DNA from 3 places in the Actinosynnema sp. NPDC059335 genome. Region 2 is predicted to be linked to each of the others. Evidence: riboswitches for the same ligand, from Rfam matches in the RefSeq annotation. Region 2 holds a riboswitch; each other region holds the start of a gene.
The links. A riboswitch is a leader RNA that binds a small molecule or an ion and turns the genes downstream of it on or off. The one in region 2 is predicted to bind S-adenosylmethionine.
Positions count from the first base shown of each region.

Region 1: linked by a shared signal. The riboswitch ahead of ACFXGA_RS22520 (methionine ABC transporter ATP-binding protein) and the one ahead of ACFXGA_RS07210 (aminotransferase class V-fold PLP-dependent enzyme) in region 2 are both predicted to bind S-adenosylmethionine.
Region 3: linked by a shared signal. The riboswitch ahead of thrC (threonine synthase) and the one ahead of ACFXGA_RS07210 (aminotransferase class V-fold PLP-dependent enzyme) in region 2 are both predicted to bind S-adenosylmethionine.

Region 1 covers NZ_JBHYXZ010000073.1:332-7,869, forward strand. Annotated here, with positions in the region: gene ACFXGA_RS22510 (MetQ/NlpA family ABC transporter substrate-binding protein) at 1-785, opposite strand, end outside; gene ACFXGA_RS22515 (methionine ABC transporter permease) at 842-1,525, opposite strand; gene ACFXGA_RS22520 (methionine ABC transporter ATP-binding protein) at 1,522-2,532, opposite strand; SAM riboswitch class I at 2,736-2,828, opposite strand; gene rsmA (16S rRNA (adenine(1518)-N(6)/adenine(1519)-N(6))-dimethyltransferase RsmA) at 2,915-3,793, opposite strand; gene ACFXGA_RS22530 (transglycosylase family protein) at 3,804-5,237, opposite strand; gene ACFXGA_RS22535 (TatD family hydrolase) at 5,515-6,351, opposite strand; gene metG (methionine--tRNA ligase) at 6,422-7,538, opposite strand, start outside.
Region 2 covers NZ_JBHYXZ010000014.1:79,591-90,385, forward strand. Annotated here, with positions in the region: gene ileS (isoleucine--tRNA ligase) at 1-1,180, shown strand, start outside; gene ACFXGA_RS07175 (RNA polymerase sigma factor) at 1,593-2,159, opposite strand; gene ACFXGA_RS07180 (RNA polymerase sigma factor) at 2,258-2,818, opposite strand; gene ACFXGA_RS07185 (SRPBCC family protein) at 2,887-3,339, opposite strand; gene ACFXGA_RS07190 (TetR/AcrR family transcriptional regulator) at 3,410-3,958, shown strand; gene ACFXGA_RS07195 (DUF167 domain-containing protein) at 3,951-4,232, shown strand; gene ACFXGA_RS07200 (M28 family metallopeptidase) at 4,229-5,179, opposite strand; gene ACFXGA_RS07205 (potassium/proton antiporter) at 5,388-6,869, shown strand; SAM riboswitch class IV at 6,937-7,051, shown strand; gene ACFXGA_RS07210 (aminotransferase class V-fold PLP-dependent enzyme) at 7,091-8,425, shown strand; gene lspA (signal peptidase II) at 8,449-9,033, shown strand; gene ACFXGA_RS07220 (RluA family pseudouridine synthase) at 9,030-9,962, shown strand; gene ACFXGA_RS07225 (multidrug effflux MFS transporter) at 10,070-10,795, shown strand, end outside.
Region 3 covers NZ_JBHYXZ010000057.1:34,604-45,398, forward strand. Annotated here, with positions in the region: gene ACFXGA_RS19420 (glycoside hydrolase family 3 N-terminal domain-containing protein) at 1-759, shown strand, start outside; gene rpsT (30S ribosomal protein S20) at 984-1,244, shown strand; gene holA (DNA polymerase III subunit delta) at 1,352-2,335, opposite strand; SAM riboswitch class I at 2,432-2,547, shown strand; gene thrC (threonine synthase) at 2,559-3,821, shown strand; partial or broken gene ACFXGA_RS19440 (DNA internalization-related competence protein ComEC/Rec2) at 4,582-6,852, opposite strand; gene ACFXGA_RS19445 (helix-hairpin-helix domain-containing protein) at 7,235-7,960, opposite strand; gene ACFXGA_RS19450 (DegV family protein) at 8,046-8,888, opposite strand; gene octT (diglucosylglycerate octanoyltransferase) at 8,900-9,631, opposite strand; gene ACFXGA_RS19460 (histidine phosphatase family protein) at 9,628-10,242, opposite strand; gene rsfS (ribosome silencing factor) at 10,239-10,625, opposite strand; gene nadD (nicotinate-nucleotide adenylyltransferase) at 10,695-10,795, opposite strand, start outside.

The sequences.
Region 1 (7,538 bases), on a different contig from region 2:
GCGAAGGTCTCCTTGATGTAGTCCTTGACCTGCTGCGACTGCAGCAGCGCGAGCAGGTCCTTGATCCGCTGGTCGTCCTTCAGCTCGGCCCGCGTGACGAGCCCGTTCGCGTTCGGGTTGCCCTCGGCCTTCTCCAGCACCAACGCGTCGGACGCGGGCTTGAGGCCGGCGTCGATGGCGTAGTTGCCGTTGACCACGGACGCGTCCGTGTCGTCCAGCGACCGGGGCAGCTGCGCGGCCTCCAGCTCGACGAACTCCAGCCCGCGCGGGTTGTCCTCGACGTCCCGGATGGTCGCCGTCTTCTCCGCGCCCGCCTTGATCTTGATCAGCCCGTTGTCCTGGAGCAGCTTCAGCCCGCGCGCCTCGTTCGTCGCGTCGTTCGCCACCGCCACCTTCGCGCCGTTCGGCAGGTCGGCCAGCGACTTGTGCTTCTTCGAGTACACGCCGAGCGGCTCGAGGTGCACCGGCCCGATCCACTCCAGCGACGCGCCGCTCTCCGCCTTGAACGTGTCCAGGTACGGCACGGTCTGGAAGTAGTTCGCGTCCAGCGACCCGTCCACCAGCGCCGTGTTCGGCTGCACGTAGTCGGTGAACTCGACGACCTCGATCTTCAGGCCCTTCGACTCGGCCAGGTTCTCCGCGACGTACCGCAGCACCTGGGCGTGCGGCACGGGGCTCACGCCGACCTTCAGCGCCGCGTTCGGGTCCGAGGCGGCGCCGGTGTCGCCACTACCGCAGCCCACTGCGGTCAGCAGCACGGCCAGCAGGGCAGCACGAATACGCATTTCATTCCTTATGGGTCAGCAAAACGGGTGAGCAAACCAACCGAAAAACAAGAAACTCAGACGGACGCCGTCCGCCGCCGGTCCACCCCACGCGCCACGCGGTTGGTCAGGAACTGGATCGCGGTCGCGATGACCGCCAGCACGACCACCGTGCTCCACAGGTAGCGGTCGTTGAACCGCTGGTACCCCATGCGCACGGCGAGGTCGCCGAGCCCGCCCCCGCCGACCACCCCGGCCATCGCCGAGTACCCCAGCAGCGCGATCGCGGTCACGCCGACGGCGTTGACCAGCGCGGGCAACGACTCGCGGAGCAGCACGCTGCGCACGATCCGCAGCGTGGACGACCCGGTCGTGACGGCGGCCTCGACCACCGCCACGTGCACCTCGGCCAGCACGTTCTGGACCAGCCTGCCGACGAACGGGATCGCGCCGACGGCCAGCGGCACGATGGCCGCCGTGGGTCCGATGGTGCTGCCGAGCAGCAGCCTGGTCAGCGAGGTGAGCACCACCAGCAGGACCAGGAACGGCATGGAGCGGCCCAGGTCCACGACGAACCCGAGCACTTTGTGGAGCACCGGCCGGGGCTTCAGCCCACCGGGAGCGGTGAGCTGGAGCCAGATGCCGACCGGCGCGCCGAGCAGAACAGCGATCAGGGTGGAGACGACCACCATGTACAACGTCTCGCCGGTGGCGACCAGCACGTCGTCGAACACGGTGGACCAGGGTGTTGCAGACCTCACGCAGCTACTCCCTGCGGACCCGACAGGGTCCGGCGCACGGAGCCGCCCGCTTCCGAGATCCACTCCAGCGCCGAGTCCGCGCGCTCGCCCTTCAGGCCGACGCGGAACCGCGCCACCGGCGTCTCGCCGAGCCGGGTGAGGCCGCCGCCGAGCAGGTTCAGCTCGACGCCGAACCGGCCGGTGGCCTCGGGCAGCAACGCGCCGACCGCGGCGAACCCGACCAGCACGACGTCCGCGACCCGGTCGAACGCGCCCTCCTGCGCCGGGTTCTGGTCCACGGCGGGCAGCAGCGACGCGGCCGTGCGGCTCGTCGCGTCCGACACCAGGTCGAGCACCTTGCCGTGCTCCACCACGCGGCCGTCCTCCAGCACCGCGACGTCGTCGCAGATCCGCCGGACCACGCCCATGTCGTGCGTCACCACGAGCACCGTCACGCCCAGCTCGGCCCGCGCCCGGTCCAGCACGGTGAGCACCGAGCCGGTGGTGTCGGGGTCCAGGGCGGACGTCGGCTCGTCGGCCAGCAGCACCGACGGCGACGCGGCGAGCGCCCGCGCGACCGCGATCCGCTGCCGCTGGCCGCCGGAGAGCTGGTCGGGGTACGAGCCGGCCTTGTCGGTCAGGCCGACCAGGTCCAGCAGCTCGGCCACGCGGGTGCGGCGCTGCGGGCCGGCCACGCCCGCGGCCTCCAGCGGCAGCGCGACGTTGCCCGCCGCGGTGCGCTGGCGCAGCAGCGAATCCCCTTGCGGCACCACGCCGATCTGCCGCCGGGCGGCGCGCAGGGCGGTGCCGTCGAGGGACACGAGGTCGGTGCCGTCGACCCGGATCGCGCCGCTGTCGGGGCGCTCCAGGAGCGCGACGCAGCGGGCCAGCGTCGACTTGCCCGCGCCGCTGGGTCCGACGACGCCGAGGACGGTGCCCGCGGCGACGTCCAGGTTCACGCCGTCCAGCGCGCGAACCTGGCCGGTACTCCCGGGGAAGGTCTTGGTGAGGTTCTCGACAGTGATCACGTTTTCGCTCCACGACTGCATGCGGCGGCGCACGGCTCGGGGCGTGCGCGACCGGCGGCTCAGCTCAGAAGGTGTCCTGAAGAAGGACGCGAGGATTCGAAGGCGCCTAGGTGCTCAGCGGCAGCTGCGACAGCCCGAGGACGTGCGGCGGCCGTGGTCGACGACCCGACGTCGGGTGAGCATTCGCATCCTGGGCACGTGATCCTCCATCGATCCTGGCTGAAGCACCTGCCCCCATGGGGGGGTGGTTGCTGCGGCGTCGTGGAGCCAGGTCTCTCGGCCGCTCGGGATGGCACCACGAGTAGACCCGACGAGGACCGGCTGACGCAAGCCCGAAACAGGATCGTCCGGCAAATCACACTTTCGGCCGAAAGATCATCGACTAGCTATGGGACGCGGCTTCGGCTATCCGGATGAAGTCGCTGACGTCCAATTGTTCGCCGCGCACCGCCGGGTCCACCCCGGCGGCGACGAGCAGCCGCTCCGCCTCGGCCGCCGAACCGGCCCACCCGGACAGCGCGCCGCGCAGCATCTTGCGCCGCTGGGCGAAGGCCGCGTCCACCAACGCGAACAGCCGCTTCGGGTCCACGGCGGACCGCGGCGCGCGGCGGTCGAACGCGACCAGCGCCGAGTCCACGTTGGGCACGGGCCAGAAGACCGAGCGCGGCACCGCGCCCGCGCGGCGGGCGTCGGCGTACCAGGCGAGCTTCACGCTGGGCACGCCGTAGACCTTGCTGCCCGGCGGGGCGGCCATCCGGTCGGCCACCTCCGACTGCACCATCACCAGGCCGGTGCGCAGCGACGGCAGCACGGCCAGCAGGTGCAGCACCACGGGCACGGCCACGTTGTAGGGCAGGTTCGCCACCAGGGCCGTCGGCTCCACCGGCAACCGGTCCGCGGTGACCCGCATCGCGTCCTCGTGCACCACCGACAGCCGGTCGGCCAGGCCGGGGGCGCGTTCCGCGACGGTCACCGGCAGCCGCTCCGCCAGCACCCCGTCGATCTCCACGGCCACCAGCGCGCGGCAGGAGGGCAGCAGCGCCAGCGTCAGCGAGCCGAGGCCGGGCCCGACCTCCAGCACCACGTCGTCGGGGCGCAGGTCGGCCGCCGCCACGATGCGCCGCACCGTGTTCGGGTCGTGCACGAAGTTCTGCCCCAGCTTCTTGGTGGGGCGCACGTCCAGCTCGGCGGCCAGCCGACGGACGTCGGCCGGGCCGAGGAGGTGGCTCCCCGGCCCGGCCGACGTCGGGTCCTCAGTCACCCGTGCATTCTTACGGCAGGCCCAGCTTCTGCTGGCAGTGGGGCCACGCCGAGTAGCCGCCGCGCGCGTCGCGCAGCTTGGTGGCCACCGCGATCTGCTGCTCGCGGGTCGCCTGGTGCGGGTACGCGGCGTACTGGCTGCCGCCGTAGGCGTCCCAGGTGCCCTTGTTGAACTGCAGGCCGCCGTAGTAGCCGTTGCCGGTGTTGATGGCCCAGTTGCCGGTCGCCTCGCAGTAGGCCAGCCGGTCCCAGATCTCGCCGTCGGGCGGGAGCTTGGTGCCGACCTTGACCTTCTTCGGCTTCGGCTCCTTGGTGACCTTCGCGCCCAGCTTCTCGCGGCCGACCTCGGCCCCGTTCTTCACCGTGACGCGGTAGGTGACGATCTGCTCGCCGGCCTCGCCCGGGTCCAGGACCTCCTTCTGGCCCTTCATCAACGTGTCGTCCTTGACCTCCTCGACGGGCGGCTGGATGGCCTCCGTCGCGTTGATCACGGACACGCCGGTGCGGGTGATGTGCACCTCGGCGCCGTTGGTGATGCGCAGGTCCGCGGCGGTCTCGAGCCTGTCCTCGGGGCCGAGGGTCAGGTTCTCGGCCTTCATCAGCTCGTCCACGGTCACGGCCGTCGTGCGCAGCTGCCGGGGCTCGTTGCCGCCGTCGTAGAGCGTGATCGTCTTGAGGCTCTTGACCTCGAGCGAGAGGCCGTCGAGGGGGACGTCCATGTTGCGGTCGTGGGAGAGCCACGCGCCCTCGTCCTCGATCCGCAGCTGCTCCAGCGCCTCGTCCACGGTCACGGACCGGACCCAGCCCTCGCGCTGCTCGCCGTCGACCGTCGCCTTCACCAGGCGGCCGCGGTCCAGCGAGATCTTCCCGCCGTCGCCGACCTTCGCCTGGGGGGACGGGGAGAGCGCGTCGTGCTCGCCGATCGTGATGCCCTCGTCGGCCAGGATCTCGCCGACGGTGGACTCGTAGGTGCGGACGGTCTTGGCCTCGCCGTCGATGTCGACCGTGACGGACTTGTCCATCGCGATCGCGGTGGCGCCGCCGCCGGAGATGGTCACCAGCACGGTGGCGACCGCGGCCTTCAGGAAGCGCCGCTTCCACTTCCCGGCGGCCTCGACCAGGGCGGCCGGCGGGGCGCTCGGCCGCTCGGCGGCCAGACCGCCCGCGACCCGGTCCTGGGAGACCTCGTCGGGGAGGATGATCGGGGGGAGGAGCGTGGTCTCGGCGTTGATGAGCCGGATCAGCTCGTCGACGTCGACGTTCGCGTTCGCCAGCAGCTCGTCGGCGTCCGGCCCGAGCACTTCGAGGACGTCGTCCGGGGTGATGGTGAACACCGCGGTGTCCCACTCGGACGGCGGCCCCGGTCTGTCCAGGACGCCGACCCCGGTCACGGGTGTCGGCTGCACGGGGGTGAACCAGTCGGTGTCCTCGTTGAACGAGTTCACGGGTTGCCATACCTCCTGAAGGCGCGAAGTCCGGCCGCACGCACGGTCGTGTCGGTGGTCAGCTGGTGATCTCCGGCATCTCCTGCGCTCGTCGGCTTCTCGCTTCTGGTGTCAACGTGACCCGCCCCGACTGCGGGTGCGCCCCGGAGTGCGACTCGGGGCACGGTCACGGGACCGTAACGGGTGCGCGGGGGTTGTGCCAACACCCCGACAACCCTTGTGAGTTCAGTCACTCCGTTAGGGGAGCAAGTCCGTCCGCCATTTGTCGTAAGGAGCACTACGACTCCACCCGGTCACCAAGATCGAAGACACGTTCGGCGTTCCGGGTGATCTTGGTGGCCAGCTCCCCCGGGTCGATCTCACGCAACGTCGCCAGGTCGCGCAGGGTGTAGTTGGCGCAATAGGGCTCGTTCGGGCGACCTCGGTACGGGTGGGGCGTGAGGAACGGCGCGTCGGTCTCCACCAACAGGTGCTCGTCGGGCGCCCACCGCGCGGCCTCCCGCAGCGCGTGGGCGTTGCGGAACGTCGCCGTGCCGGCGAAGGACAGCACGAACCCCCGCTCCACGCACGCGCGCGCGAAGGAGAGGTCGCCGGAGAAGCAGTGGAAGACCACTGTGGACGGCGCGCCCTCGGCGTCGAGCACCGCCAGGATGTCGTCGTGCGCGTCCCGGTCGTGGATCATCAGCGGCTTGCCGACCCGCTTGGCGAGGTCGATGTGCCACCGGAACGCCTCGTGCTGGGCGGATTTTGGCGCGTAGTCCCAGTAGTAGTCCAAACCGGTCTCGCCGATCGCGACGACCCGCGGCAGCGCGGCGAGCCGTTCCAGCTCCGCGCGCTCCGCCTCGCCGAACACCGACGTGCGGGTGGGGTGCAGGGCGACGGCGGCGAACACCCGGTCGTCCCACGTGGCGGCTTCGGCGGCCCAGCGGGCGGCGTCGAGGTCGTCGGCGACGGTGATCACGCGGTCCACGCCCGCCTGGACGGCCCGGTCGACCACCTCGCGGACCTGCTCGGGCGTCTTCGCGCCGCACGCGTCCAGGTGGGTGTGGGCGTCGACCACCGGCGCCGGCAGCGCCTCCGGCACCGGTGGCCGTTCGCCGCGGCGCTTGGTCACGTCCGCCGCCGCGTCGCGCGCGTCACCGGACGGGTCGCCCGACGCGTCACCCGACGGGTCGCCGGCCGCGTCACCGGACGATCGGGGCCCACTCGGGCCCGGTCTCGCCCAGCTCGGGGTCGAGCTTCGCGAACAGCGGCGCGGGCTTGGCCAGCGGGCGGCCCACCTCGATCGGGGTGGACGCCCACGTCGCCTGCTCGGCCGCGTAGTCGCCGGTGAGCACCGGGTAGTGGCGGTCCGGCACGTCCAGGTCGGCCACGTCGGTCAGCTCCGGCTGGGCCGCCCACACGCCCGTGCCGCCCAGCGCCTCGTGCACCTTCTGCGCCGAGTGCGGCAGGAACGGCGTCAGCAGGGCGTTGGCGTCCTGCACGACCTGCAACGCGGTGTGCAGCACGGTGTCGCGGCGCTCCGGGTCGTCCTTGAGCTTCCACGGCTCCTGGTCGGACAGGTAGCGGTTGGCCGCGCCGACGACCTTCATCGCCTCGGTGGACGCCTGCTTGAACCGGGAGCGGCGCAGGTGCCCGCCGACCACGTCGAACGCGGCGCGCGACAGCGCCAGCAACTCGTGGTCGGCCTGCGTGGGGCTGGTCGGCCTCGGCACCGCGCCGACGTTCTTGTGCGCCATCGAGATCGACCGGTTGACCAGGTTGCCCCACTCGTTGGCCAGCTCGAAGTTGGTCCGCCGGACGAACTCCTCCCAGGTGAAGTCGGTGTCCTGGTTCTCGGGGCCGGCCACGGAGATGAAGTAGCGCAGCGCGTCCGGGCCGAACTCCTTGAGGAAGTCGGTCACGTAGATGACCGTGCCGCGGGAGGTGGAGAACTTCGAGCCGCTCATGGTCAGGAACTCGGAGCTGACCACCTCGGTGGGCAGGTTCAGCGTGCCGAACGCGCCCGGCTCGCCGCCCTTCGCGCCCTGGCCGTTCTGGCCGAGCAGCAGGGAGGGCCAGATCAGCGAGTGGAAGACGATGTTGTCCTTGCCCATGAAGTAGTAGCCCTGGGCGTCGCCGGTCCAGAACTCCCGCCAGGCGTCGTCGTCCCCGGAGCGCCGGGCCCACTCCACGGACGCGCTGAGGTAGCCGATCACGGCGTCGAACCACACGTAGAACCGCTTCATCGGCTGGTCGCGCCACCCGTCGAGCGGGATCGGGATGCCCCAGTCCAGGTCGCGGGTGATGGCGCGGGGGCGC
Region 2 (10,795 bases):
CGACCTGGTGGTGACCGAGCGCGGCATCCGCGACGCGGTGCGCCAGGCCGTGCTGCCGCTGTGGAACTCCTGGTACTTCCTGGCCCTGTACGCCAACGCGGAGGGGGTCGAGGGGCGCTGGCGGACGGACTCGCAGCACGTGCTGGACCGGTACGTGCTGGCGAAGACGCACGACTTGGTCGCCGGGGTGACCGCGCAGCTCGACGCCTACGACATCTCGGGCGCGTGCGCGTCGATCCGGGAGTTCCTGGAGGTGCTGACCAACTGGTACGTGCGGCGTTCGCGCGACCGGTTCTGGTCGGGCGACCGGGACGCGATCGACACGCTGCACACCGTGCTGGAGGTGGTGAGCCGGGTGGCCGCGCCGCTGCTGCCGCTGACCGCGGAGTCGGTGTGGCGGGGGCTGACCGGCGGCCGGTCGGTGCACCTGACCGACTACCCGGTGGCGGCGGACCTGCCCGCGGACGACGCCCTGGTGGCCGCGATGGACCAGGTGCGGCAGGTGGCGTCCACGGCGTTGTCGCTGCGCAAGTCGAACAAGCTGCGGGTGCGGCTGCCGCTGGCCAGGCTGGTGATCGCGGCGGCGGACGTGGCGCAGCTGGAGCCGTTCACCGAGGTCCTGCGGGACGAGGTGAACGTCAAGGAGGTCGAGCTGACCACGGACGTGGACGCGCACGGCCACTTCCAGCTCGCGGTCAACGCCCGCGCCGCCGGGCCCCGGCTGGGGCCGGACGTGCAGAAGGTCATCAAGGCCGTGAAGGCCGGTGACTGGCAGGAGGTGGACGGCAAGGTCGTGGCCGCCGGGATCGAGCTGTTCCCGGAGGAGTACGAGCAGCGGCTGGTCGCCACGGACCGGGGCGCGACGGCGGCGCTGCCCGACAGCGGCGGGCTGGTCGTGCTGGACACCGAGGTGACCGAGGAGCTGGCCGCCGAGGGCGTCGCGCGCGACCTGGTGCGCGTGGTGCAGCAGGCGCGCAAGGACGCCGGGCTGGAGGTGTCGGACCGGATCGCGTTGACGTTGCGGCTGCCCGACGCGGTGGCGGACGCGGTGCGCCGGTTCGAGGCGTTCGTGCAGGAGGAGACCCTGGCGGGGTCCGTCGAGTACGGCGAGGTCGACCACGGGTCGGACGGTGTCGTCGGCGACGGGCAGAAGGTCCGGGTCGCGGTCGCCCGGATCTGAGCACCACGCCCGGTCGCCCGGATCTGAGCACTGCCACCTACGCCGCGCAGGGGTCCCCGCCAAGGGGACCCCTGCTTTTGTCCTGCCGGCGGGGGAGGACGAAGTCAGCCGCTCGGCGCTGACCTGTGGACAACTCGTCGACCCCGCTGCGCGGGGAGCCGGGGTCGGTGGACGCGCGGCTCGCGGTTCGTCGTCCGGGGCGAGGTCCGTCTCCAAGGGCTGATCAGCACCTGGCGGTCGTGCGCGACCGCGCGGTGACGCTGTTCCGGCACTGCGAACCCGACGCCGTGCGGGAGGCGGTCGCCGCCCGCGTCGGCATGGATGTGTCCCGGTTCCCGCCGGACTCGGTGTGGGTGGACAGCGCGTTCCCCGCCGAGCTGGTGCCGCGGGGGCGGCCGAGCCGACCGGGCCGTCACAGCACGTCGTCGCGCTCCAGGCTGTTCCGCAGCTGGGTCAGGCACCGGCCCCGGGTCGGGCCGATGGAGCCGCGCGGCATGGCCAGGGCCTCGGCCACGGCCCGGTACTCCGCCCGACCCGCCAGCACGGTCAGGCGGAGCAGTTCCTGGCAGCGGCGGGACAGGGCGTTGAACGCGCGCCAGAGGCGGCGGTCGCGGTCGTCGCGCAGCGCCTCCGGCTCCGGCAGCCAGCGGTCGTCGGGCATGTCCACGGCCGAGTCGGTGGACAGGGCGGGGCGGCCGTTGCGGTCGCGCCAGGCCCGCTGCGCCTCGCGCCGGGTGGCGACGATCAGCCAGCCGGCCACGGCGCGCGGCTCGGTCAGCCGCTCCAGGTGGCGCAGGAGGCTGAGCCACACCGTCTGCACGACGTCCTCGGCGGTGGTCTCGTCCAGGCCGTTGCCCCGGGCCACGTGCCACACCAGCGGGGTCAGCTCGGCGACCAGGGAGTCCAGCGCGGCCTTCGAGCCCTCCTGCGCGGCCACGACCAGGGCGGCCTGCCGCTCGTACCGCGACGCCTGCGCCATGATCGCCGCCACGCCCAGCTCGTCCCGGCCGGGATCCTCCGGGATGGCCTCGGCCAGCTCCGCGCGCAGGTGGTCCAGCCGGGGGTCCAGCTCGTCGCTCATGACGTCTCCTTCCCGCGCTGGGAGCCGCGCACCCGGCGTTCGGTGTTGCCGACCTGCTCGCTGACCTTCGCCCTCGCGTGCGACACGTACCGCCGCACCGACGACCGCCGGCAGCCCAGCACGTCGGCGATCTCGCCGTCGTCGAAGTCCCAGAACCGCAGCACCAGCGCCGTGCGCAGGTGGTCCGGCAGGTTCGCGACCGCGGCCAGCGTGCTGACCAGCTCGTGCCACGTCTCGGCGTCCCGCTGCCGGGGCACCAGGACGCGGTACGTGCCGCGCTGCCGGGCGACGACCTCGTCGGTGAGGTCCCCCGGCAGCTCCCGCCGGCGGGCCTGGTCCACCAGCAGGTTGCGGATCGTCCTCACCAGCCAAGCACGTCTGGACCTCGGGGCGATCACCGGCCAGTGGCGCCACGCGGTCACGAACGCCTCCTGCACCGCGGACTCGTGGTCCAGGTGGGGGGACATCACCGCCGCGAAGCGGAACAGCCTGGTGCGCTCCCGGTGGTAGAAGTCGCTGAAGGTGGCCGCGTGGTCGTCGGGATCCTCCGGCGTCACGAACCCTCCCCCCTCTGGTCCCGGTACCGGGAAGACGGACGAGACCGGGGGTTGTGGAGGAAAGACGGTCAGGCGGGTCGCCGGTCACCCCTCCTGGCCGCCGCCGTGCGCAGCAGCCGGACCCACGCCGACCACCGGGCCGGCCGGGCGGGCGGCCGACCGGCGGCGCGGGCCGCGTTGTCGAGCAGGTCTTCGATGAGCGCGTCGTGCAACCACCGCACGGCCAGCGGCCAGGCCAGGCGCATCAGGCCGCGCGGCCGACCGGTCAGAGTGTGCCGCAACCCGCCCGGGACCGCTTCCAGCACATGGGTGCCGACCATGCCGATGGTCGGGTCGAACGCGAACTCGACCCGTCGGCCGGGCACGTGCGCGGTGCAGCGGTAGCGGACGAACCCGTGCCCGCCGTCCGCGCCCACGCCCAGCGGGCGGTCGAGCACCAGCGCGGGCCACCGGTCGGACGGCCACAGCTCGACCAGCCGGTCGACCAGCGCCGCGCTGTCGGGGATCGGGCGTGTGTGCACGTTCCGGATCATCACGACCACCTCCGTACGGGACCGTATGGTCCGACACCATACGGTAGCGTATGGAGTCATGGCACGGCGGACGCGCGACGACTGGACCGCGGTGGCGTTGCGGGCGCTGGCGGAGGGCGGCGTCGCGGCGGTCGCCGTGGAACCCCTCGCGGCCAGGCTCGGCGCGACCAAGGGGAGCGCCTACTGGCACTTCCCCAACCGCGAAGCCCTGCTCAAGGCCACCCTCGAACGCTGGGAGCGCGAGCACACCGAGGCCGTGATCGAGCTGGTCGAGTCGGTGGCGGAGCCGGCGGCGAGGCTGCGGCTGCTGTTCGGGACCGTGCTGGAACGCACGCGGCACAGCGCGGTGGAACTGGCCATGCTCGCCGCCAAGGACGACCCGGCGGTGGCCCCGGTGCTGCGGCGCGTCACGGACCGCCGGCTCGGCTACCTGGAGGCGTTGTTCGGGGAGCTGGGGTTCCCCGCCGACGTGGCGCGCCGGCGGGCCGTGCTCGCCTACTCCGCCTACCTCGGGCAGGCGCAGTTGCTGTCGGCCGCGCCGGACGTGCTCGGGGAGCGCCCGGCGCTGCTGGAGGAGACGCTGGCGGCGGTGGTGTCGCGTGCCTGACCCGTTCCGGTTCGCGGTCCGGGTCAAGCCCGGCGCGAAGCGCGAGGCCGTCGGCGGCCGGTGGGGCGACGGCGCGCTGGTCGTCGCGGTCGCCGCGCCGGCCGTGGAGGGCAAGGCCAACGAGGCCGTGCGGCGGGCGCTGGCCAAGGCGTTCGGCGTGCGCCGGCAGGACGTCGCGGTGGTCGCGGGCGAGCGCGGCCGGGACAAGGTCGTGCTGGTGGACCCCGCCCCGGCCGCCGCCGCCGAGGTGCTGGCGCGGCTGCTGGGGGACTAGGCCGCCAGCGTCCACACCGCGTGCGCGATGGCGTCGGTGTTGCGGTCCAGCGCGGTCGCGTTCACGTTGGCCGTGGTGTCGCACGAGCGGTGGTAGCAGCGGTCGAACGCGGTGCCCGCCGTGCCGCCCCACTTCTGCGCCTGGGCGGACGTCTTGATGCCCTCCGCGCCGGTGAACGTGCCGCCGACGGGGATGCCGGCCCGTGCGAACGCCGCGTGGTCGGACCGGCCGCCCACGCTGGTCAGCTCGGTCTGCACGCCGATCGAGGTGAAGTAACCCTGCAACGTCTGCTGGAGGGCCAGCGACCCGGACGGCTGCCCGGACGCGCTGTAGACGAAGTAGCCGGGGTTGGGCGAGCCGATCATGTCGAAGTTCAGGTACGCGTCGATCCGCGAGCGGTCCGTGGTGGACAGCGAGTTCACGTAGTACGTCGAGCCGACCAGGCCCAGCTCCTCCGCGCCCCACCAGGCGAACCGCAGGTGCTTGGTGGGCTGGAAACCGCTCGACCGCACGGCCAGCGCGACCTCCAGCAGCCCGGCCGAGCCGGTGCCGTTGTCGTTGATGCCCGGACCGGCCGTCACGCTGTCGAGGTGCCCGCCGACCATGACCACGTTGTTCAGGTCGCCGCCGGGCCAGTCGGCGATGAGGTTGTAGCCGGTGGCGCCGCTGCTGGTGAACGACTGCACCCGGGTGGTGAAGCCGGCGGCGTCGAGCTTGGACTTCACCCAGTTCACCGACGCCAGGTAGCCGGGCCGGCCGTGCGCCCGGTTGCCGCCGTTGGCGGTGGCGATGCTCTGGAGCTGGGCGAGGTCGGCCTGGACGGCGGAGACCGGGATGTTCGGCCCGGCCAGGGCGGACGGCGGTGGCGCGGCGGTGGCCGAGCCGAGGCCCGAGCCCAGGAGCGCGCCGGTGGTGACCAGCGCGATGGAGATCGTGCGCAACTTCACGGTGACTCCCGCAGGGAAGGTGTCTCGGGGACGGTAGGGAGGTGACCGGGGCGGCGGACCCGATCTTCACCGTGCCCGGTTCGGCGGGCGTCGCGCTAGGGGCGTTCGACTGGTGACGCTGCGTCGCGGTGCCGGATTAGTCCATATCGGGGGGACCAGGGAGAATGACCCCGTCGAGTGACGAGGGTGGACGACGCGTGGAGGTCGAGTGGGCGGTGTGACGGGCTACCTGGGCATCGCCGCCGCGGTTCTGCTCATCTCGGTCATCGCGGTGCGGGTCTCGATCCGGCTCGGTCTGCCGTCGCTCCTGCTCTACCTCGGCATCGGCGTGCTGCTCGGCGAGGCGGTCCTGGGCATCCAGTTCGAGGACGCGGACCTCACCCGGTCGCTGGGCACGGTCGCGCTCGTGCTGATCCTCACCGAGGGCGGCCTCACCACCCGGTGGAACGCCGTGAGACCGGCGCTGGGCCTGGGCATCACGCTGTCCACGGTGGCCGTCGGCGTGAGCATCGCGGTCACCGGGTTCGCGCTGCACTTCCTGCTGGACATGGACTGGCGCACGGCGCTGCTGTGGGGCGCGGTGCTGTCGTCCACCGACGCCGCGGCGGTGTTCAGCGTGTTGCGCGGGGTCGGGGTCGGCAAGCGGCTCATCGGCGCGCTGGAGCTGGAGTCCGGCATCAACGACGCCCCGGTCTACATCGCCGTCGTGCTGCTCGCCTCGCCCGACCCGATCACCTGGACCGCGCCGCTGCTGATGGTCTACGAGCTGGTCGCCGGCGGGCTGATCGGCATCGCGCTCGGCTGGGTCGGCGGCGTCGCGCTGCGCCGGGCCGCGCTGCCCGCCACGGGCCTGTACCCGCTGGCCACGGTCGCCGTCTGCCTGCTCGCCTACACCTTCGGCGACCTCGCCCACGCGTCCGGCTTCCTCGCCGTCTACACCGCCGCGCTGGTGCTCGGCAACGCGCGGCTGCCGCACCGGTCGGACACCCTGTCGTTCGCCGAAGGGCTGGGCTGGGTCGCGCAGATCGGGCTGTTCGTGCTGCTCGGCCTGTACGCCTCGCCCGACCGGCTGCTCGACGCGCTGGTGCCCGCGCTGGTCGCCGGCGCGGTGCTGGTGCTGCTGGCCCGGCCGCTGTCGGTGTTCTTCGCCTCGCTGCCGTTCCGGGTGCCCTGGCGGGAACAGGTGTTCGTGTCGTGGTCCGGGCTGCGCGGCGCCGTGCCGATCGTGTTCGCCCTCATCCCGCTGATCGGCCAGGTGCCGGGCGCGCAGCGGCTGGTCGACGCGGTCTTCGTGCTGGTCGTCGTGCTGACCGTGGTCCAGGGCACCACCCTGCCGTGGCTCGCCAAGTGGCTGCGGCTGGTCAAGTCCGGCGAGGCGCACGAGGTGCAGGTGGACTCGTCGGCGCTGGACGCGCTCGGCGCGGAGCTGCTCCAGGTCCGCATCCAGCCCGGCTCCAAGCTGCACGGCGTCTACCTGTCCGAGCTGAGGTTGCCGCCGGGGTCCTCGGTGAGCCTGGTCGTGCGCGACGAGCAGGGTTTCACGCCGCAGCCGACGACCCGGCTCCAGGAGCACGACCAACTGCTCGTGGTGTGCACGGAGGCCATGCGCACGGCGACCGAGCAGCGCATCCGGGCCGTCGACCGGGCGGGCCGGTACGCCCGCTGGAAGGGCGACGTCGGCCTGCCCTGACGTTCCGCTCCCAGGATGTGAACGCCGCTCGACGGGAGCGAGCGGGCTGCGTTAGCGTCGGGGCGAAGGTCATGAGTGCCAGCGCGAAGCCCAGGCTCGCTGGCCGGCAACCCTCCAACCGCGGTGGGGTGCCCCTGGTGAGGACCTGGCCTGGCGCGCAGGGCGTCCGGCAAGCGCGGGCTCCCTCTGGTGACGGGGTCCCGGACCCTCCGGAGGGCGTCATGACGATCGCAGTTCCCCGCACCACGGTTGCCGGCCCCGAGCAGGCGGCGCTGCCGCGGGTGGTGGGCGCGTCGCTGCGCGTGCCGCTGGTCACCGGCGAGCGCGTCGAGTACGCCAACCTCGACCACGCGGCCAGCGCGCCGTGCCTGGAGCAGGTGCGCGACGCGGTGGACGAGGTGCTGCCCTGGTACGCGAGCGTGCACCGGGGCGCGGGCTTCGCCTCGCAGGTCAGCACCAAGGTCTACGAGCAGGCCCGCGCGTCCGTCCGGCGGTTCCTCAACGCCCGCGACACCGACGCCGTGGTGTTCGCCCGCAACACCACCGACGCGTTGAACCTCCTGGCCAGGAGCCTGCCCCGGCACACGGCCGTGATCCTGTTCGACACCGAGCACCACGCCGCGCTGCTGCCGTGGCGCGGTCCGCACGTGCGCCGCCTGCGCGCCCCCGCCTCGCCCGCCCAGGCGACCCTGGACCTGGACCGGGCGCTGCGCGAGGCCCCCGTCGGCCCCCGGCTGGTCGTGGTGGCCGGCGCGTCCAACGTGACCGGCGAGGTGTGGCCGGTCGCCGAGCTGGCCCGGGTCGCCCGCCGGCACGGCGCCCGGATCGCCCTCGACGCCGCCCAGCTCGCGCCGCACCGGCCGGTGGACGTGCGGGCGCTCGACGTGGACTACACCGTGCTGTCCGGGCACAAGGTCTACGCGCCGTTCGGCGCGGGCGCGCTGGTCGGCCGGTCCGACTGGTTGCAGGCCGCCGAGCCCTACCTGGTCGGCGGCGGCGCGACGGCCCGCGTCACCGACCACGGGGACCGGCTGGGCGTGGCCTGGTCGGCGGTGCCCGAGCGGCACGAGGCGGGCACGCCGAACGTGGTGGGCGTGCACGCCCTGGCCGTCGCCTGCGACGTGCTGGGCCGGCACTGGGAGCGGACCACCGCGCACGAGCGCGTGCTGCTGGCCAGGCTCCGCGAAGGGCTGCGGACCGTGCCCGGCGCGCGCGAGCTGGCGTTGTTCGGCCCCGACCACGACCGGGTGGGCGTGGTGAGCTTCACCGTGGGCGGCCACGACGCCGGCTACCTGGCCGCGGCCCTGTCCGCCGAGCACGGCATCGGCGTGCGCGACGGCGCGTTCTGCGCCCACGTGGCGGTGCACCGCCTCACCGGGGGCGAGCGGGCGCTGCGCGCGTCCATCGGGCTGGGCACCACCGAGGAGCACGTGGACCGCTTCATCGCCGCGCTGCGCAGGCTCGTCACCGAGGGTTCGCGGTGGGAGTACGAGCAGCGGGACGGCCGCTGGACCCCGCTGGACGACCAGCGCGCGCTCCCGCCGTTCCTGCGCTGACTCCGATGCTGGACAATGGCCCGGTGAGCACCGATCCCCACACCGAGCCGGACACGCCGGACCAGCCGGACGCCCCGTTGCCGAAGCGGCGGGTCCTGCTGCTGGCCGTCATCGCGCCGCTGGTGTTGGCGCTCGACCTGGTCACCAAGGTCATCGCGGTGGAGAACCTGGAGGGGCGCGAGCCGATCGAGCTGTTCGGCGGCCTGCTCTACCTGCCGCTGATCCGCAACACCGGCGCGGCGTTCGGCCTGGCCGAGGGCTGGACGGTGATCCTCGCGCTGATCGCGTCCAGCGTGGTCGTGTTCATCCTGTGGATCGCGCGCCGGCTGCGGTCGGTCGGCTGGGCCATCGGCCTCGGCCTGGTGCTGGGCGGCGCGATGGGCAACCTGGTCGACCGGATCTTCCGCGCCCCCGGCCCGCTGCGCGGCGGGGTGGTCGACTTCATCTCCGTGCTCGACCCGTGGGGCAACTTCTTCCCGGTGTTCAACCTGGCCGACTCGGCCATCTGCGTGGGCGGCGGCGTGATCGTGCTGATGGCGTTGTTGCAGCGCGACTACGACGGCACCCGCGTGGAGAAGAAGGCCGACCCCAAGAAGGCCGGCGCATGAGCGGCTACCGCACGCTGCCCGTGCCGGACGGCCTGGACGGGATGCGGGTCGACGCCGGGCTGGCCAAGCTGCTCGGCCTGTCCCGCACCGCCGTCGCCGCGTTGACCGAATCGGGTGACGTCGTGCTCGACGGGCAGCCCGCGGGCAAGTCCGACCGGCTGGTGGCGGGCTCCGTGCTGGAGGTCACCCTGCCCGAGCCGGAACGCCCGGTGCAGGTGCAGGCCGTGCCCGTCGAGGGCCTGGAGATCCTGCACGAGGACGACGACGTGATCGTGGTCGACAAGCCGGTCGGCGTGGCCGTGCACCCCAGCCCCGGCTGGACCGGCCCCACCGTGGTGGGCGGCCTGGCGGCGGCCGGGATCAGGATCGCCACGTCCGGCGCGGCCGAGCGGCAGGGCGTCGTGCACCGGCTGGACGTCGGCACGACCGGCGTGATGGTCGTGGCCAAGAGCGAGAGCGCCTACTCGGCGTTGAAGCACGCGTTCAAGGAGCGCACGGTCGAGAAGCTCTACCACGCGCTCGTGCAGGGCCACCCCGACCCGATCAAGGGCACCATCGACGCCCCGATCGACCGGCACCCGAAGCACGACTACAAGTTCGCCGTGATGGCCAACGGCAAGCCCAGCGTGACGCACTACGAGGTGGTCGAGGCGTTCCGCGCCGCGTCGCTGCTCGACGTGCACCTGGAGACCGGCCGGACGCACCAGATCCGGGTGCACTTCTCGGCGCTGCGGCACCCGTGCGTCGGCGACCTCACCTACGGCGCGGACCCGGTGCTGGCCAAGCGCCTCGGCGTGACGCGGCAGTGGCTGCACGCCCGGACGCTCGGCTTCCACCACCCGGCCGACGGCCAGTGGGTGTCGTTCACCAGCGAGTACCCCGCCGACCTCGCGAACGCGCTGGAGCTGCTGCGCGCGGAGGGGTACTGACCCCGTTGGGGCGCAACACTTTCGCCTCGCACGTGACGTAGGACATATCGCTTTCCACGGGATCGTTTGGCTTGCGAAGCTTTTGCCGGACGACGTGGGGGTGGCGGATGGACAACAGGGCCCGGCTGGTGGCGCTCCTGGGCACCTTGTGCCTGCTCGGACCGCTCTCGATCGACGCGTACCTGCCCGCGTTCCCGGGCATCGCCGCGGAGTTCGGCTCGACCGAGTCGGAGATCCAGCTCTCGCTGACCACGTTCATCCTGGGCCTGTCGGCCGGGCAGCTGGTGGTGGGTCCGCTGTCGGACTCGTGGGGCAGGCGCCGGCCGTTGCTGGTGGGCATCGGCAGCTACGTGGTGATCTCGCTGGTCTGCGCCGTCGCGCCCAGCGCGCTCGCGCTGTCGGGGTTGCGGCTGCTCCAGGGGCTCGGCGTGGCGTCGGGGTTCGTGATCGCGATGGCGGTGGCGCGCGACCGGTTCGAGGGACTGGCGATGGCGCGGTTCATGTCGTTGATCATGCTGGTCAACAGCCTGGGGCCGGTGGTCGCGCCGGTGCTGGGCGGTCAGCTGCTGCGGTTCACCAGCTGGCGCGGGACGTTCGTCGCGCTCGCCCTGATCGGGGCGGCGCTGCTGGTCGCGCTGGTGTTCGGCCTGCCGGAGACGTTGCCGCGGCACCGGCGGCGCCCGGCGAACCTGCTGCTCACGCTCAAGGTGTTCGGCGGGCTGCTGGCCGACCGGAAGTTCGTCGGCTACGCGGTCGCGTCGGCGTTGGCGCTCGGGGCGCTGTTCGGGTACGTGGCGGGGGCGTCGTTCGTGCTCCAGGGCGTGTACGGGCTG
Region 3 (10,795 bases), on a different contig from region 2:
GCCGCCGACGCCGACGCGGTCGTCGTGGTGCTCGGCGAGGACCAGGGCGCGGAGGGCGAGGCGGACACCGAGGAGCCGGCGCTGACCGCCGAGCAGCAGGGCCTGGTGGCCGCCGTGCGGGCGACCGGCAAGCCCGTGGTGGTCGTGCTGCTGACCGGCCGGCCGATGGTGCTGGGCGCGGTGGCGGACGCGCCGGCGCTGCTCGCGGGCTGGCTGCCCGGCTCCGAGGGCGGGTCGGGGATCGCCGACGTGCTCTTCGGCACGGTCAACCCGAGCGGCCGGCTGCCGGTGTCGTGGCCGAAGACGGTCGGCGACCAGCCGTTCTCCTACGACCAGCCGCGTGGCGCGAACACCGCGCCCAGCTCGGCGTACGACCCGGCGTTCGCGTTCGGGCACGGCCTGTCGTACACGACGTTCACCACGTCCGCGCCGAAGTTGGCGTCCGCCGAGGTGCGCCGGGACGGTCAGGTCGAGGTGTCGGTGACGGTGGCCAACACCGGGGGCCGGGACGGCACCCTCGTCGTGCCCGTGTACGTGCACCAGCCGGTGAGCAAGGTGCTCACGCCGCAGCAGCGCCTGGTCGGCTTCACGCGCGTGGCGTTGAAGGCGGGCGAGCAGCGGGCGGTCGAGGTCGTGTTCGACGTCAAGCGCCTCGCGGTGACGGCCGGCGACATGGACGGCTCCGGCAAGCCCGAGGTGGCCAGGGGCGACTACGAGGTGGTGGTCGGCGACGGGCGGGCCCGGTTCACGGTGCGGTGACGAAGCCGGCCCACGATGCGGTGACCGGCCTCGACGCGCGGTGCGGTGACGAACCCGGTCCGCGGTGTGGTGACGGGACTCGATTCACGGTGCGGTGAGCTGCCCTGATATCCTTCTCGGCCGTACCGCGCGGCATTCCGCTGTGGAGGAAGACCGCCCCTTCGGGGGCGGAGCCGGTGACAGGCGCGGTGCGACCCCGAGACCGAGGAAAAGGTGGCTTTCGCGTGGCGAACATCAAGTCCCAGATGAAGCGGATCAAGACCAACGAGAAGGCGCGCCTGCGCAACAAGGCCGTCAAGTCGTCGCTCAAGACCGCGATCCGCAAGTTCCGTGAGGCCGCCGAGGCCGGTGACAAGGAGAAGGCCGTCGCGCTGGCGCGGGAGGCTTCCCGCAAGCTCGACAAGGCCGTCACCAAGGGCGTCATCCACGCCAACCAGGCCGCCAACAAGAAGTCGGCGCTGGCGCGGCGCGCCAACCAGATCTGATCCGGTCCTCACGCCGGAGCGCCGCCCACCCCACGCCGGGGTGGGCGGCGCTTTTTCGTGCCGGCGGCCGGTGAGCGCGGGCCTGTCCGGCTCCCGCCTGTGGTGGGTCAGCGCCGTCCGTGCGCTGCGACGATCTTGAGCACCGCGCGTTCCAGGGCGTAGCCGGAGTCCGCCGCGACACCCTTGACGTCCGCGTTCAGGTCCGCGACCACCGTCATGGCGGCCGCCAGCCCCCGGTCCTCCCAGCCGCGTGACTGCCCCTGGGCCTTCTTCACCTTCCACGGCGGCATGCCCAGCTCGCTCGCCAGCTTGAACGGGTCGCCCCGACCCACCGCGGACACCCGCGCGATCGTGCGCACCGCGTCGGCCAGCGCGTCGGCGACCAGCACGTGCGGCACGCCGAGCTGGATCGCCCACCGCAGCGCCTCCAGCGCGCCGGCCCGGTCGCCCATCACGGCCTTCTCCGCGACCGCGAACCCGGTCACCTCGGCCCGCCCGCGGTGGTAGCGGCGGACCGCCTCGGCGTCGACCTTGCCGCCGGTGTCGGCGACGAGCTGCGACGCCGCCGCCGCCAGCTCGCGCAGGTCCGACCCGACCGCCTCGATCAGCGCGGCCACGGCCTCCGGGTCGGCCTTGCCGCCGCCCGCCGCCCGGATCTCGTTGCGCACGAACGCTTCCCGGTCCGCCGCCTTGGTGATCCTGGGGCACTCGGTGACCCGCGCGCCCGCCTTGCGCAGCGCCGCGGGCAGCTCCTTGGCCGCCTTGCTCCGCCCGCCGCCACTGTGGACGACCACCAGCGTCACCCCGTCGGCCGGCGCCTTGGCGTAGGCGACGACCGCGTCGGCGATCTCCTTGCCGGCCTCCTGGGCGGCCTCCAGCGCGACCACGCGCCCCTCCGCGAACAGCGACGGGCTCACCAGTTCGGCCAGCTCAGGCGGGGTGAGATCGGTCACGCGGACGCGCGTCAGGTCGGCCTGCGGATCGGCCTGGCGGGCCGCCGCCAGCGCACCGCGCACCGCGCGCTCGACCAGCAACTCCTCCTCGCCGACGACCAGGTGCACGGCGTCGGGCGTGTCAGCGGACGAACTCACGCCGCGATCCTCCCACGGGCCGGCCGACGTCCGGATGGTGGACGTCTCTGGCTGAGGGTCGGGATGGTGACGTAAGTTGAAGCCACAACCGAATACCGCTCATCCAGAGGGGCAGAGGGATCGGCCCGAAGAAGCCCCGGCAACCCGTCGCACAGCGTCCGCTGGCGATCACGGTGCCAATTCCGACCCGCGACGCGCGGGAAAGATGAGGAGATACCTCGCGATGACTGCCGTCAGTGTGCCCTCGGCCACCACCTCCTTCGACCTCGGTCCCGCCCGCGCGCTGTCGTGTCGCGAGTGCGGTCACGAGACGCCGCTCGCCCCCGAATACGCCTGTCTCGAGTGTTTCGGGCCGCTGGAAGTGGCCTACGACTTCGGACGGGTCCGCCGCGAGGACATCGAGGCGGGCCCCCGGTCGATCTGGCGCTACCGCGGCCTGCTCCCCGTGCCCTCCACCGTCGAGTCGCACCCCAACACCAACCCCGGCGGCACCCGCCTGGTCGAGGCCGACCGCCTCGCCAAGGCCCTGGGCGTGCGCAAGGTGTGGGTCAAGGACGACACCGGCAACCCCACCCACTCGTTCAAGGACCGCGTGGTCGGCGTCGCCCTCGCCGCCGCCCGTGAGCTGGGCTTCAAGGTCCTGGCATGTCCCTCCACCGGCAATCTGGCCAACGCCGTGGCCGCCGCGGCGGCCCGCGCGGGCTGGCAGTCGGTCGTGCTCGTGCCGTCCACGCTGGAGCAGGCGAAGATCCTCATGACCGCCGTGTACGGCGGCAACCTGATCACCGTCGACGGCAACTACGACGACGTGAACCGGCTGGCCCAGGAACTGGCCGCCGAGCACGAGGACTGGGCGTTCGTCAACGTCAACGTCCGCCCCTACTACGCCGAGGGCTCCAAGACGCTCGGGTACGAGGTGGCCGAGCAGCTCGGCTGGCGGCTGCCCGACCAGATCGTCGTGCCGATCGCGTCCGGCTCCCAGTTGACCAAGGTGGACAAGGCCTTCCGCGAACTGGGCGAGCTCGACCTGGTCGAGCAGACCCCCTACCGGGTGTTCGGCGCGCAGGCCACCGGCTGCTCCCCCGTCTCGGCCGCCTTCAAGGCGGGCCACGACGTGGTCAGCCCGGTCCGCCCGGACACCATCGCCCGGTCGCTGGCGATCGGCGCCCCGGCCGACGGCCCCTACGTGCTGGACGCCGTCCGCCGCACCAACGGCGCGATCGAGGACGTCACCGACGAAGAGGTCGTCGAGGGCATCCGCCTCCTGGCCCGCACCGAGGGCATCTTCGCCGAGACCGCCGGCGGCGTCACCGTCGCGACCGCGAAGAAGCTCATCGAGACCGGCCAACTCGACCCGGACGGCGAGACGGTGCTCCTCATCACCGGCGACGGCCTCAAGACCCTGGACGCCCTCGGCGACCGCGTCGGCCCCCGCGCCAACGTCCCGCCCTCGGCCGAAGCGGTCATCGCGGCCCTCCGGGACTGACCCGGCAGCCGGCCCGCCGGGTGGGCACGACCGCCCCACCCGGCGGCCGCAACCCGCGAGCCGACGGTCGGCTGCACGAGACGACGCGCGTGCGGGACCTGCCCGCGACGGGCCGGATCACGCCGTCCCGTGCCGGAGGTGTCCCACGCCCCTGGAGCACGAGCCGCCTTCAGGTGGGCGGACGGCGGACCGGCGGTGGTCGGGCCGCCGGCCGTGGTCCGGTATGGCGTCGGCCCGCGGACGTCCCGGCCGCGGTACCGCCGGTCACAGGGCGATCCTCGGGGTGCGGAGCCAGCCCGTGCGCGGGAACGCGGCCAGTTCCGGCAGGACGTGCGGCCCGACCGGCTCGGTGACCACGCGCCACGCGGTGAGCATCTGCGGCCAGGGACGTTTCGCCTTCTCCTGGTTGTAGCGCTCGGAGTGCCACTCCTCCGGCGGGATCGCCAGGTCGTCGTCGAACAACGCGTCGGCGACCAGGCGGTAGGCGGAGTCGGCCGACGGCACCTGTGCCAGGCGGACCACGCCGGTGGCGGTGGCCCTGGCCACGATGCCCCGTTCGCCCTTGGGCAGGTCCTCGCACACGTAGTAGGTGAACGAGGGCCGGAGCTGCTCGCGTGGCCAGGGCTCGGCGACGTAGCCGGGTTGCCACAGGGCCCAGGCGATCGCGCGGTTGCCGCCCTGCGGGGCCCAGCCGGAGTGCAATCGGACCCACACGTCGTTCTTCATCGATCTCCCCTTGTCCGTTGTCGGTCGGGCCGCCGCCTCTGCGGGCGACCCTCGGCCCGTCCGGGCCGGCCAGGACGGCGGTGTCGCCGTCCCGGTCCGTGCGCAGCACCAGCACGCCGCTGCTCGTCAACGCGTCCACCAGCACCCCGCTGGGGTGGCCGTAGCGGTTGCCCGCGCCGACGCTCACCAACGCGATGCGCGGCCGCACCGCCGCGAGGAACGCGGGCGACGAGTACCGCGAGCCGTGGTGCGGCACCTTGAGCACGTCGGCCCGCAGGTCCACGTGCCCGCCGAGCAGGTCCGCCTGCCCGGCCAGTTCGACGTCCCCGGTCAGCAGCACCCGCCCGGCCGCGGTGGAGGCCCGCAGCACCAGCGACGCGTCGTTGACCGCCGTGTTCGTGTCGCCCACCGGGTCCGCACGCGGACCCAGCACGTCGAGCCGCAGCCCCGGCCAGCTCAGCCGCCGGCCCGCGCCCAGCTCGACCACGCGGACCCCGGCCGCCCGCGCCTGTTCCCGCACCTCCTCCCACGCCCAGTCCGGCTGCCGCGACGGCCCCACGGCCACCGCGCCCACGCCCCGTTCCGCCATCACCGCCGCCAGCCCGCCGACGTGGTCGGCGTGCAGGTGGCTGAGCACCACCAGGGGGATGCGGCGCACCCCCAGCCGGCGCAGGCACGACAGCACCGGCACCGGGTCCGGTCCCGTGTCGACCAGCACCGCCCGGTCGCGTTCGGCGGTCGCGAGGACGACCGCGTCGCCCTGGCCCACGTCGCACGCCACGACCGACCAGCCGGGCGCCGGCCAACCGGGCGAGACGACGGTGACCGGCACGGCCACCACCACCGCGCCAACGACGGCCGCCGCGACCAACGCCCGCAGCCGGCGCACCCTGACGACCACGTAGCCGAGCACCAGCACCCCGGCCAGCAACGCCCCGCCGACCCAGCCGCCCGGCCACCCGACCGCCGCACCCGGCACCGCCGCCGCGTGCCGGCCGACCGTGATCAGCCAGCCCACCGCCGGGCCGGCCACCTCGACGGCCGGCCTGGCCGCCTGGTCGTGCACCTGCGCCAGCACGGCGGCCAGCACACCGAGCACCGTGGCGGGCGCCACGACCGGCGCGACCAGCAGGTTCGCCAGCACCGCGACCAGGCTCACCTGGCCGGACAGCCCGGCGACCAGCGGCGCGGTGGCCAGGTTCGCGGCCACCGGCACCGCCAGCGCCTCGGCGAAGCCCACCGGGACGCCCCGCTCCTTCATGGCGGCGGCCCACCTCGGCGCGAGCAGCACCAGCGCCGCTGTGGCCGCCACGGACAGGCCGAACCCCGGTTCGGTGGCCAGCTCCGGGTCGTAGAGGACCAGGACCACCACCGAGGCCGCGAGCGCCGGCAACGCCGACCGCTCCCGTCCCAGCACCAGCGCGAGCAACGCCACCGCGCCCATCACGGCGGCCCGCAGCACGCTCGGCTCCGGCCCGGCCAGCACGACGAACCCGACCAACGCCGCCATCGCGCCGACCGCGCAGCCCCGCGGACCGACCCGGAGGAGCCTCAGCAGCAACAGGACCGCGCCGCAGAGGATCGCCAGGTTCGCGCCGCTGACGGCGAGCACGTGGGCCAGGCCCGCCGTGCGGAACTCCTCCACGACCCTGGGTGGCAGTCCCGAGGTGTCGCCGACGACGAGCGCGGGCAGCAGGCCGGCCGGCTCGGGGTCGAGCGCGGTGCTCGCGTCGCGCAGTCCCGCCCGCAGGTCCTCGGCGACGCGTTGCCACACCGGCGCTCCCGTCACGTCCCGCGGCGGTCCGCGGACCCGCAGCACCGCCACCGTCAACTCCCCGCCGCGCGGCGGGGCGAGCGTGCCGCGCGCGGAAACCCGTTGGCCCGGCAGGAGTTCCCGCCACCCGGCTGCCGGGGCGAGGACGGCGATCCGGCCGCCACCGTCCACCGTGGCCCGGACGAGGACCAGGTCCACGCCGCCCGCGCGGGAGCCGAACCCGCTGCTGCGCAGGCCGTGCGGCCGGTTGTCGAGTTCGAAGCGGACGGTGACGGACCCGCCGCGCTCGGCCGCCGCGCGGAGGGGGTGGTGCGCGGAGCCGTGGACCTGTGCGCCGATCCAGCACGCCGCCACCGGGCCCGCGACGGCCACCGCCACCGCCGCCTGCCGCCACGGGCGCAGTGCCAGACCGCCGAGGAGCGCGCCGGCCAGGCCGACCGCCGGCGCGGCCCACCACGCCCACAGCAGGCCGGCGAGCGCCGTCGCCCACACCACCAGTGCCGTCGGGACGAGGTACGCGCGGGGGCTCACGACTCCACCCCCGGGTGCGCGGTGCGGCCGCTGCGGATAGCGACGCGAGACGGGGTTCGTGGGCCACGCATGGTCACACCTCCGGTTTCGGGTTCGAGGCAGCGGCGGATGTCACGGGCGGGTGCGGAGTGCCGTTTCGGCCCGGTCGGGGGTCGGGTCGACCGCGGCGGGTCAGGAGCCCAGCCAGCGCGACCTCGACAGGGTGGTCAGGCGGGTGAGGATGCGGCGGATCAGGTGGCGGGCACGGGTCGGCGGAGCGGTGCGTCGGTGCGGGAGCGGGGCGGGTTCGGGCCGCCGGAACGGGATGACGGGACGGTGGGTGGCGTCGGGTCGGTGGTTGTCGGGCACGGTCGGGCTCCTGTTGCGTCGAGGGGTCGGGGTGTCAGAGACGGACGAGGTCGCGGAGTTTGGCGAGCTTCTGGTCGCCGATGCCTTCGATCTCGGCGAGCTGGTCCAGGGAGGTGAAGGGGCCGCGCTTCTGCCGTCGGTCGACGATCCGCTGTGCCGTCACGGGGCCGACGCCCGGCAGCGTGTCGAGCTGGTCCTTGGTCGCGGTGTTGAGGTTCAGCGGTTCGGTGGCGGCGCCGGCCGGTTGCGGTGACGGGATGCCCACGGCGATCTGCTCCCCGTCCACGACCTTGCGGGCGAGGTTGAGCGTGGTGAGGTCGGCGGTCGGGTGCGCTCCGCCCGCCTCGCGCAGGGCGTCGGCCACCCTGGCCCCGCTCGGCACGGTCACCAGGCCCGGCGTGGGCACCAGGCCGACCACGTTGACGACCAGGTGCTCCTCGGCACGGGTGACGGCGGCGGCCTCCGCCACGGGGAGTTCCGGCGGGCTCTCCGGCACCAAGCGCTGCCACCACAGGGCCAGGGCGACCGCCAGCGCCACGCCGGCCATCACGCCCGCGAGCAGGAGCCTGCGTCGGTGCGGGACGGTCGTTTCGGGCAGCCAGCGGCGCAGGAGGCGGCGCAGCGGGTGGGGAGGGTCGGCGCCACCGTCCGACGAGACGAACACCAGGGTCTCGGCGTCCGACGCGCGGTGCCTGCCCCGCTCCTGCGAGACGAGGGCCTTCAGGCGGGCGGTCGTGGTTTCCGGGTTGTTGTCGAACATGCGATCGACGTTAGGCCGGACGGAGCAGGGCGTGGGGAGGGTGTTCGGAATCTGTGGATAACTGCCGAATGATGGATAACGAGGGCTACGACACGCCTCCGGGCAGGACCACCACACCGAGCACGCCGGGACCCGTGTGCGCCCCGATCACCGCTCCCACCTCGGAGATCAGGCATCCGGTCGAGCCGGGGACGCGGTCGTCCAGCAACGTCGCGAGTTCCGCCGCGCGCTCCGGGGCCGCCAGGTGGTGGACAGCCAGCACGACCGGCCCGGAACCCGCCGCCGACGCGGCCAGGTCGACCAGCCGGCCCATCGCCCGCCCCATCGTGCGCACCTTCTCCAGCGGCACGATCCGACCGTCGTCCACGTGCAGCAGCGGCTTCACCGCCAGCGCCGTCCCGACCAGCGCGGCGGCCGCGCCGATCCGCCCGCCCCGCCGCAGGTGGTCCAGCGTCTCCACGCAGAAGAACATCCTGACCCGGGAGGCGGCGGCCGCGGCGGCTTCCCGCGCGCGGTCCGCGTCGTCGCCTGCGGCGCACGCGGCCAGCGCGGCGAACCCCAGCCCCATGCCCGTGGCCCGCGAGTCGACCACCCTGATCCGGGTCGGGTCGACCTCCTCCGCGGCCAACCGCGCGGCCTCCCACGTGCCGGAGAGGTCGCGCGACAGGTGCACGGACACGATCGCGTCGGCGCCGTCGGCCAGCGCGGCGCGGTACACGTCGGCCAGCTCGCCCGGCGTCGGCCGCGACGTGGTCACCCGCCGGTGCTCCCCCAGCGCCGCGGCCAGCTCCGCCGGGCCGAAGTCCACCCCGTCCAGCCTGCTGCGACCGTCCACGGCCACGTGCAGCGGCACGACCCGGATGCCGTGCCGCTCGGCGAACCCCTCGGGCAGGTACGCCGTGGAGTCGGTGACGATCGTGGTGGACACGAGTGCCGAGACTACGGCTCGACCGGACCCGGGTGGCCGACCGCCACGGACCTGATCAGTTCCGCCATGGCCCGCCCGACCCGCTCGTGCCCTTCCCACCCCCAGTGCATGCCGTCCGGGTTGCCGCACGGTGACCCGACGTGGTCGCCCACCAGCGGCGGCACGTCCAGCAGCGGCACGTCCGCCCCGCGCGCCCACGCACGCACCGCGCGCTCCCCCGCCGCACGCCCCTGGTGCACCCCCGCGTAAGCGGCCGACCGGTGCACGGAGGGCGTCATCCCGACCACCCCGATCCCCGGCTCCAGGGCACGCACGGCGCGCACCGAGTCGTCCAGGTACCGCACGGTCAGGTGCGGCGGCAGCGCCACCGGGCGCCCCCGGAACGCCCGCGACAGCACCGGCTGCAACGTCCGGTACCCCGCCCGCGCCCGTCGCCGCAGCCCGTCCGGCCGCAGGTAGCGCAGCCCCTGCCGCAGGTACGTCGGCAACGGCGACGGCAGCGTGTCCATGTGCCCGACGGCCAGCACCACCACGTCCGTGCGCGGCAGCAACGACCACACCCTCGGGTCCCCGGTCAGCGACCACCACGCGTCCCGGGCGGTCCAGCCGAACCCCGCCGCCAGCTCCGCGTGCCCGCCCAACGCCGACGCGGCGACGTTCGGCCACAGCCGGGGGTGGTCGGCGGGCAGTGGCCCCTGCGGGCCGTGGAACGACAGGGAGTCGCCGAGGACGAGCAGTCTCACCGGGTGATACCGGCGTTGTACGACGACAGCCGCCACCGGCCGTCACCGTGCGGCCGCCGCGTGAACACCGTCCAGTGGCAGTTGCCGATCCCGCCCAGCAACGCCCAGCGGTCGACCGGCAGCTCCAGCAACCGCCCGGTCAACGCGCTGATCAGCCCGCCGTGCGCGCACAGCATGACCGTCCCGGAGAACTCCTCGTCCACCTCGGACACCACGGCCAGCGCGCGCTCGGCGACCTCGACCCGGGTCTCCCCCTCCGGCGGCGCGAGCGTGCCGTCGACGCGCCACAGGTCCAGCGCGCCCGGCCACTCGACCTCGATCTCGGCCGGGGTCAGCCCCTGCCACTTGCCCAGGTGCGTCTCGCGCAGCCGCTCGTCGATGCGCAGGCCGACCCCGGTCGCCTCGGTGAACACCGTGGCGGTGTCCCGGGCGCGGTGCAGGTCGGAGGCCACCACCAGCTCGGGCGTGAACCCGGCGAGCACCGGCACCGCGAACCGGGCCTGGTTCCACCCGGTCTCGGTCAGCACCGAGTCCAGGTGGCCCTGCATGCGGCCGGTCGCGTTGTAGTCGGTCTCACCGTGCCGCCACAGCACGAGCCGGTTCAGCGTCATACCCCGGCGGCCTCGTCGGCCGGGGGCCCGGCGTCGAACTCGATGCGCGGGCAGTCCTTCCACAGCCGCTCCAGGCCGTAGAAGGTGCGCTCCTCGACGTGCTGGACGTGCACGACGACGTCCACGAAGTCCAGCAACACCCAACGACCCTCGCGCGCGCCCTCGCGGCGGACCGGCTTGCGCCCGGCCTCGCGCAACTTCTCCTCAACGTTGTCCACGATCGCGCCGACCTGCCGCTCGTTGGGAGCGGAGGCGATCACGAAGCAGTCCGTGATCACCAGTTGGTCGGACACGTCGAGCACGATCACGTCGTGCGCCTTCTTGTCGGCTGCCGCGTTAGCGGCGACCAGCGCCAACCGTCGTGCCTCGTCGGTGGCTGCCACGTCACTCCTCATCACACCGGCGGACGCCGATACGCCCACACGAGTCAATGAGGGTACCGGCGTCCGCGCTCAGTCCGGCATCGAGTAAAGCCGGCGCTTGGAGATGTACTGCACGACACCGTCCGGCACGAGGTACCAGACGGGCAGGCCGGAGGCCGTCCGGTCGCGCA